Regions from separate parts of the Pseudoalteromonas sp. S1727 genome, predicted to be linked through region 4. Evidence: predicted binding sites of a transcription regulator. Region 4 holds the regulator's gene; each other region holds the start of a gene.
What was found. The regulator sigma-54, encoded in region 4, starts transcription at its own class of promoters, with help from an activator protein. The targets are predictions, from matches to a motif close to GTTGGCACGNNNNTNGNNT.
Positions count from the first base shown of each region.

Region 1: a site for sigma-54 is predicted at 941-959, ahead of CWB85_RS07565 (BON domain-containing protein). Genes of this name have one in related genera too.
Region 2: a site for sigma-54 is predicted at 787-805, ahead of CWB85_RS07790 (DUF1328 family protein). Genes of this name have one in related genera too.
Region 3: a site for sigma-54 is predicted at 1,359-1,377, ahead of CWB85_RS10920 (flagellar assembly protein T N-terminal domain-containing protein). Genes of this name have one in related genera too.

Region 1 is NZ_PNDT01000024.1:12,738-14,943, reverse strand. It holds gene CWB85_RS07570 (S8 family serine peptidase) at 1-542, opposite strand, end outside; gene CWB85_RS07565 (BON domain-containing protein) at 1,000-1,323, shown strand; gene CWB85_RS07560 (DUF1289 domain-containing protein) at 1,521-1,715, opposite strand; gene CWB85_RS07555 (DUF2059 domain-containing protein) at 1,819-2,206, opposite strand, start outside.
Region 2 is NZ_PNDT01000024.1:55,976-58,181, reverse strand. It holds gene oadA (sodium-extruding oxaloacetate decarboxylase subunit alpha) at 1-69, opposite strand, end outside; gene CWB85_RS07795 (OadG family protein) at 80-325, opposite strand; gene CWB85_RS07790 (DUF1328 family protein) at 845-1,018, shown strand; gene CWB85_RS07785 (hypothetical protein) at 1,076-1,267, shown strand; gene pdxJ (pyridoxine 5'-phosphate synthase) at 1,330-2,061, opposite strand; gene recO (DNA repair protein RecO) at 2,121-2,206, opposite strand, start outside.
Region 3 is NZ_PNDT01000039.1:13,009-15,214, forward strand. It holds gene CWB85_RS10910 (transglutaminase-like cysteine peptidase) at 1-652, opposite strand, end outside; gene CWB85_RS10915 (LPP20 family lipoprotein) at 811-1,269, opposite strand; gene CWB85_RS10920 (flagellar assembly protein T N-terminal domain-containing protein) at 1,431-2,206, shown strand, end outside.
Region 4 is NZ_PNDT01000110.1:13,633-15,838, reverse strand. It holds gene ptsN (PTS IIA-like nitrogen regulatory protein PtsN) at 1-317, opposite strand, end outside; gene hpf (ribosome hibernation promoting factor) at 322-609, opposite strand; gene CWB85_RS19205 (RNA polymerase factor sigma-54) at 638-2,134, opposite strand; gene lptB (LPS export ABC transporter ATP-binding protein) at 2,202-2,206, opposite strand, start outside.

The DNA.
Region 1 (2,206 bases), on a different contig from region 4:
TTACCATCGTTGTACCAATTCCCCGTATTATTAGCACCATATCCATCACTACCTGTGATCCCTGTATTTGGTAAGTCAGGATGGTTAAGTGCATAACCGGTATCCATAATACATACTTTTTGATTACCAGTTAGATTGTCTGATAACTGTTGAGCTTGTACCATAGTGATCCCATAAGGCGTGCTCTCAGCCATTAAATAGCGCTTTGGATCTACTTCGATACTGGCCACATCCTCACTTTGCAACAATCGCGCTTTTTGCTCCGCCGTTAAAACCACCGCCATAGCATTAATATCTGGTAAACTTTGCAGCACTTCTACATTTGCTTGCAGAGCAATATCACTCATCAAATTCATTTTAATCGTATCAACGTGGGCTTTACTGCGCGCAAACGCAGTGTGTACCGCTGCTGTTTGCTCTGATAAATGCACGATAAAACGCGCTGATTCTACTTGCTCTGCCATTGCAGTGCTTGCAGTTGATAATAGAATCGCACTCGCTAATGCAGTTATTTTCAATGCGGGGGTTTTCGACGCTTTCATTTTAAAATCCTTGGATGTAAATTTAAATAAGCTATGAATTTACAATTAATTCACAACCCTTTAATGGAAACACCACAAGACAACGCTGTCAACTTAGTAATTGCAATCTATTAAAGTTTAAAATAGAGCAATTAATCTATTGTAATTTAAAGAGAATTATTTCATTTAAATATTTATCCCAAAACTCAGCTACACACCTTTAATTTATTAAGGAATGACATTCTCTGTAAATTAAATGTTACAAACAGCTATATACTGTATTAATCTAATAAAGCTAAAAAAGGAACAAATAAATCTAAAATAATGACCACTCATCGTATTTTTTACTCAGTAGAATGTAAAAAATTCTTAAGGTCACTATGAAAATATTAAATATCTTTAATTTACAATAGGTTAATTTTGGAATGGAATTTGTAACTAAGTAAATGTCATTCACTAAGCAAACTTGAGGGAAATCATGAACCGCTTTAAATTAACTGTATCATTAGTATCACTATGCTGTGTATTTTTACTCGCCTGTGCAACACAAGTCAGTGCAGCCACCAGCACGATTATGATCAGCAGCGTTTCTCCTCAGCCAACTTTACAACAAGCAATAATTGATAAACTACGCCGCAACCCAAACCTAAATCTTACACAACTGCAAGTGCATGTTGATGGCAACAAAATAGCCCTGTACGGCCAAGCTGCAACCGGTTTTGAACGCGCACTGGCACAAAAGTTTTTAGAAAACACCCAAGGTATCGCTATCATAGAAAATAAAATGCAGGTGAGAAATTAAAGAGCTTAGAGAGGCTAGGTTGGAGAATTTAATTGCTCGTTGTGTTTCTATTTAGTGCTTTATTAGTGCTGATTTTTATATTCACAAAAGTTCAACCCTCTTCAATATTGTAATGGCATGTAGTATCAAGTAAACAGTCAGTTCGAACTTAATGCCTGCCAATATAAAATTAATAGCACGAAGATAATTCATCATAATTATTTATGTCGGGCGTTTTTGCGGTTTTGGCATTCATTAAGAATATGCTGTTTTTGTTCTGGGTTGGCGCTGTGCCAAGCTAGGATTTCAGCTAGGGTTCTAAAGCAGCCGAGGCAAATATCATTGCCATCCAAACAGCAATGACGAATACATGGATTGTCGGGCTGCTTGGTGTTCAACTTATGACTATCCATTTTGAACCCCGCGTCGTTATTACTTACTAGACAGTAGCGGGGGTTTTTAGCTGTGTCTAATAAGTAATCTTAAAAAGCAGCACGCAATCATACAAAGCTAACTTTACTTACCTTGATGTTTTGCTAAGAATGGTTGTAGTCTTTCAAGCAGTAGGCCTTGTTTTAACTGCCCTTCTTGCATACCTAACTGCGCACCTATTTGCATTAGCTCTGGTGATTTAGCAAGAAACTTTTGCCCTGTGGGTGTTTCATAAAAGGCGATTAACTCATTGATTTCTTTTTCAGTAAAATTCTCAGAGTAGATTTCAACTAATTCTGTTAAAATTGCTTGTTGATCAAAATCATACTTAAACCAATCTCGGTAAATGTTTTTCAACTCTTCTTTCGCCGCGGCATCTAATTGTAACTGTACCGCCATTTGCTCAATAACTGGTAACATTGCTTCAAAACCACCATTCATCTGCTTATCCATGCCCATTACTGAGAACATT
Region 2 (2,206 bases), on a different contig from region 4:
CATGCGCGTTGCTAATAATGATTGATGTGCGTCTCTAAGTACTAATTCGGTTAATTTTAATTTAGCCACAAGTCACCCCTTATAGTTTTTGTTTATTTTTGTACTGAGCAATCGCTGCACTGATCGCAGCAATGTGTGCACTTGGCACACCTGGTGCTTTGATTGACGGCGTACGCGTAGGCGCTGCAACCGGCTGTTCAAAACGGCTCGCTAATTTAGACATAATGATGATTGCTGAAATCAACAACGAAAGAAAAACAAATACGCCTACCATACCGGTGACCATTAAGTTTGCTGCTGTAGCTAGTAACTGACCTATATCCATGCTGCTCCCCTTGACTTCATTTACCCAACCTCGAGATTAGGTAAAAAATCACTTTATTTAAATAATTATGCACCAATGATAACAAAGAAACAGAGCAAGTCCAACACTTTGTAAATTGGTAAAACCAATTAATATAAAGCTAACATACTAACACTAAATTTAACACTCTACATTTTGCGATAATTTTACGAGAACTAGATAATAAAAATAGTGAATATAGCTATAAATTATAAGTGCAAGCCAAGATAAACCTCTGTGCAATGCGCCATCACAAGCATTTTTTGTATATGACTATTGCAATTAGTCGCACCAGATCAATTGGTCTTACCAAATAAATAGAGCTTTAAAGCAAATTTATATAGTCAGGAATAAGTTACAGGTAAAGTTGTAAATTATTCCCATCACTTTCATTTAGCCACATCATAAAAACTATAAACACATGATAATAAAGAGTTTATTTAATTGGCATGCAACTAGCATCATCTACTTCGAACAAATTAACAAACCAAGGAGACAACAATGTTACGCTGGACAATTACATTTCTAGTTATTGCACTCATTGCTGCAGTGTTAGGTTTTGGTGGTATCGCTGGTGCCGCAGCAGGAATTGCTAAGATTATATTTTTTATCTTTATAGTATTGTTAGTTATTTCACTTATTTCAGGCGCATTGCGCGGCAATGTTCCTAAGTGATCCAAATTAATCTCTAACATAATTAACAAAACATTATTTTTTACAAGGAATTACATTATGAAATCGACTACATTAAAAACAGCCGTTATCGCCCTTTTTGCTAGCTTTTTTATCATGGGTTGCGAAGACAACCACGCAGAAGAAGCAGGTGAGCGCATTGATGAAGCAGTTACTGATGTGCAAAACAAGGTTGAAGACGCCTGTGAAGAAGTGAAAGAAGGCGTAAATGCCGAAGAAACTAACTGTTAATATAGTTAGTTCTAAATAATAAAAAACGACTCATCTGAGTCGTTTTTGCTTTTAATCTGATCTCAAGCTCTTGCTTCTAGCATAAGCCGCTTCATATCACGCACGGCTTTATCTAAACCATCAATCGCAGCGCGCGCTATGATCGCATGGCCAATATTAAGTTCGTAAATCTCTTCCATCGCTGCTATTGGTTTTACATTGTGGTAATGCAAACCATGCCCTGCGTTTACTATCAAGCCTAAACTCGCTGCGTATTTTACGCCTTGACGAATGTGCTCAAGTTCTTCTTTCAGCTCTGCTTCAGTCTCAGCATCTGCATATGCGCCCGTATGTATCTCGACATAAGGGGCATTGCACGCTTTTGCTGCATCTAGCTGCGCTTTATCCGCATCGATAAATAACGACACTTTAATTCCAGCGTTACTTAGTTTTGCCGTTGCGGCTTTAATTTTATCTAAGTTACCAACCACATCTAGGCCACCTTCGGTGGTTAACTCTTCGCGTTTTTCTGGTACTAAGCAGACATAAGCAGGCTTTACATCTAGTGCGATATCGATCATTTCATCAGTGACGGCTATTTCTAGATTCATACGTGTTTGAATTGTTTTAGCCATCACATACACATCACGGTCTTGAATATGACGTCTGTCTTCACGTAAATGAATGGTAATGCCATCAGCACCTGCATGTTCTGCAACACTGGCTGCATGTGCAGGATCTGGATAACGGGTACCACGAGCTTGACGTAATGTAGCAATGTGATCAACATTTATACCCAAAAGTATATCTTTCATTGTTTTACCTATAAAAATAACGGTTCAATTCCGCACTAGAGTTAGGGTGAATATCCAAACTATTTGGATATAAAAAGCTCGCGGCTTTTTAATGGTTTTTTTCCTAGCAAAGGTTTCATTAAATGACGGCTTAATTGTTTTGCCA
Region 3 (2,206 bases), on a different contig from region 4:
CAGTAGGGTTTGCAACACTTTGCGTTGAATTATTAGCCCATAAACCTTGGCTATTAAAACTAAAAACAGGGCTCAGATCTGTACGTTTAGCTGCGGGCAATACCTTTGCAATTAAACTATCTAAAATCAGTGGTTGCGCATTTGGCACAGCAAAGTAACCAAGCACCATATGCGCTTGAGTTTGTCTAGAGTTTGGCCCACCGATCTGTGCTTTTACATAAATAAGCCGTAACTTATCATCTGCAATACCTAGGGCGCGCAGACTGATATACTTAGCAATTGCATAATCTTCACAATCACCCAGCCCTTTCCCTAAAGTTTCAAGTGGAGTTGCCCAATAATCATTTTGTTGCCAAAGCTGCATATCGGTTCGGTAGCGCAAGTTACGAGCAAAAAAATCATTTACGATTAAAATTTTTTGTTGTTCAGTTTTGTTCTGTGACTGGACTAACATTGTTTGCCAATTACGAGCAACTGCCACACGTGAAGGACCAAACTGTTGGTGCATTTTTTCTAAAAAGGTAGTGAACTGAATCGATAGGCGATCGGCACACACAAAAGAGGTTGCAAATATAAGAGGCAGCAAAAAATGCAGTAACGGGCGATTACTCCATTTACTCAAAGGCACACTAACTGAGCGACACTCGCTCACAAAAGCAACCTTGAGTTGTACACTAAAAAACGCGTCAAACTTTTTCTTGCCACAATCTTTATTCAGTAAAAAACAGTAAATAAAGCATAGCACTGAAGCGTTAACAGTGAGATATTTTAGCCATTATTTTGTGACTATTTAACGCTCAATAATTAACTTTAGTAATAAGTGACTTTTTTAACTTCACGTGGCTTTATTTCGCCTATGTATAAGTCATGGACACGTTTCATATCAAGCTGTAACTCGGTAGCGTAAGTATCTCCAACTGCATAGCTTTTAATGACTTGCGCCCCTTTAATAATGCCTTGCACTTGGCTGTGTAATTGATCATTTTGCGCAATACTGCCTTGCACAGTGGTGCCGGCGGTAATCTTTTGCCCATATACTTGTTCTGCAAGCTCGCGGTACGCTTCAAGCTTAGATGCTTTAATTGCCATCAACGAGCGCTGTGACTGATTCTCCCCGGGCTGAGCACTAATTGGCGCATACCCGACCGCTTTTAAAACTGGGTAGTTATCTGGCTCTATGTACTTATATTCCACATGTTTATCAAAAATACTACTACAGCCTACTAAACCTAGACTCGCAAAAATGCAAATTGCAATCACACTACGCATGGCGTCTCTCACGCTTAAAAGAAGTCATAATGTCTAAACCGATGCACAATCAATGCCAAAATTAGTACTTACTGTCGTTTTAGATCAAAGTTGTCAAACAATTGGTATAGTCCTTGCTCTGTCACTGTATATAGCAGATGTTTATGTATAAGGTTTGGGTAATGAAGCATAGTTTATCAACAATCATGATCGCCACAAGTTGGCTAACAGCCAGCCTTTTTTCGCCTAATAGCTCAGCACAGTGGTATGAATCAACAGGCCATGCCAGTATCAAAAATGATGATGTGGCGGCGGCAAAATCTGCGGCCATAAAAGATGCAATCACCCAAGCGTTAGTGTTCTCAGGTGCCCGTGTGAGCTCAATGCAAACCTTAGTTGACGGCGTACTTACGCAAGATCAACTAAAAATAAACAGTCACGGCGAAATTCAAAAAATAGAAATGATCAGTGAAGATCGAAAGTCAGATCAATTTGCGATCACGCTACGCTTGGATATTTTCCCACAACAAGAACACTGCCCCGCTAATGAGTTCACTAAGTTTGTTGCGATCACCCAAACGCAATTAGTCAATCGTGAACAGGCCATGATGGGTCAAATTTTTGACATTAATAAAGCCACTAGCGAAGCCCTGTATAAAACATTAAGCCAATCGGCAATGAATGCTAAGCCAACCGCTTATTTTAACTTTCCGATCCGCGTGAGCGAGTTTTTTAATCAACAATACGATTACAGTGATGCACTATTAGAAGAAATATCAAGCCGCAGCAACTCACAGTATGTACTGTTGAGTCAGATTGTTGATATTTCTAATAGTGATAAGCTCAATAATAGTTACGCATTTTGGCAAGACGAAACGTACCAACGCTCATACAAGGTGGACTTTGCTTTATTTGATGGCACCACGTATGAACGACTTTGGCAAAAAAGCTATCGCAG
Region 4 (2,206 bases):
GGTACGATGAGAGCGACAAACAGATCCACAGGGCGATTATCAATTGCGTCAAAATTAATAGGCGTTTCGCTCACTAAAATGATTGCTAGTGGATTTTCAATACCACTCATTCGACCATGAGGAATGGCAATGCCACGACCAATACCAGTACTACCTAGTTTTTCTCTAGCGAGTAATGCATCGAGGATTTCTTGTTGTGATAGCTGAGGAAGTTGTTCATGAGCCAATTGGCTGATAAATTCAATGATCCGTTTTTTGCTATTAAAAAGGACCGCAGTTTTACTGCAGTCCTGGCAAATAAGTGAGCTTAATTTCATAGTGTTAGTGTCGAGCGTGCTTCTCTTTGTGTTTGATTACTTGACGGTCGAGCTTGTCGATTAGTCCGTCAATGGCTGCATACATGTCTTGATGTTCAGTTGAAGCAAATAACTCAGCACCACTGACATGGATGGTGGCTTCTGCTTTTTGGCTTAGCTTTTCTACGTCAAGAATAACATGGACATTGTTGATGTGATCAAAATGCCTCTCAAGCTTCGCAAACTTATTGTTTACATAGTCTCTTAATGAATCAGTAATTTCTACGTGACGACCAGTTAAATTTAGTTGCATAAGCATTTTCCTTTTTTGATTTTACGCCTTAAATCAAACTCTTTCTTTGATTTGACGGTGGAATAGCCAGTGACTCGCGGTATTTTGCAATAGTCCGTCTAGCTACTTTGATACCTTGCTCTGCCAATATATCTGCAATTTTACTATCACTCAATGGTTTCGCTGAGTTTTCTGCGCTAATCAGTTTTTTGATTAGTGCGCGAATAGCTGTCGATGAGCATTCGCCGCCATTTTCAGTACTAACATGGCTTGAGAAAAAATACTTTAACTCAAAAATACCACGCGGGGTATGCATGTATTTTTGGGTAGTTACACGAGAAATTGTTGACTCATGCATCTCTACCATTTCAGCAACGTCATTGAGTACCATAGGTCGCATGGCTTCAGGGCCATGTTCAAAGAAACCTTGCTGCTGTTTTACGATGCAATTGGTTACTTTGAGCAATGTGTCATTGCGACTTTCTAGGCTTTTTATAAACCATTTAGCTTCTTGCAGATGCGAACGAATAAACTGACTATCAGTGCTCGACTTTACTGAGCGCGACATAGCTGCATATTGGCTGTTCACTCTGATTTTTGGCATGCTGTCTGGATTAAGTTCAACCACCCAGCGGCCTTTAATTTTTTTCACTGATACGTCAGGAATAACGTATTCTGACTCTTCTCGTACTATGGTATCCGCAGGCTTTGGATTTAGGCTGTGGATCAGAGTCATCACTTCTTTTAGTTCATCTTCCTTAAGCTTAGTCTTTTTCATCAAAGTGCGATAGTCGCGACTAGCTAATAAATCGATATGATCAGTTAAAATCATTTTTGTCTCATTAATCCAAGGGGTTGCCGGATCAAATTGATTTAGCTGAATACATAAACACTCTTGTAGACTGCGAGCCGCGATGCCTACAGGGTCAAATAATTGGATACGTTTTAAAACCGCTTGTACTTCGTCAAGTTCGATTTCTTCTTCGTTGTTGCCTTGATTTAAGCTCTCTACAATATCTTCACAGCTAAGCGTTAAAATACCTGAGTCATCAATGGCCTCAACAATTGCAATGGCTATTGCTTCATCTGTAGGGCTAAATGGAGTTAGCTGTAGCTGCCACATTAAATATTCATGCAAGGTTTCTGTTGAGGCGCCTTGATATATAGATTCGTCCTCTGGCATTGGGCCTGCTGAGCTATTTGGCGCAGCGCTCATGTACTCATCCCATGTGACATCCATCGCCATTTCATCACTGAGTGTTTCTTTGGTGAGTGCTTCGCTGCTTTCTTGTTCGTATTCGCTGGGCTTGTCATCTGCTGAGGCGCTAACGGTTAAGTCGTCGTTATCTTGCTTTTGCTCATTCTTGCCCGCCGTGTCGTCTGAATACTCATGCTCTTCTAGCTCTAGTAACGGATTGCTATCTAGCGCTTCTTGAATTTCTTGCTGCAGATCCAATGTGCTGAGCTGCAATAAGCGGATAGCTTGTTGCAGTTGCGGTGTCATTGTAAGTTGCTGGCCCATGCGCAGCTGGAGTGATTGCCTCATGTATCTCTAACAATCCTTTTATTGTTGTCATTGTTAAGTTTAGCAGATGCTTAGCCAAAGTGTGGCTTTATA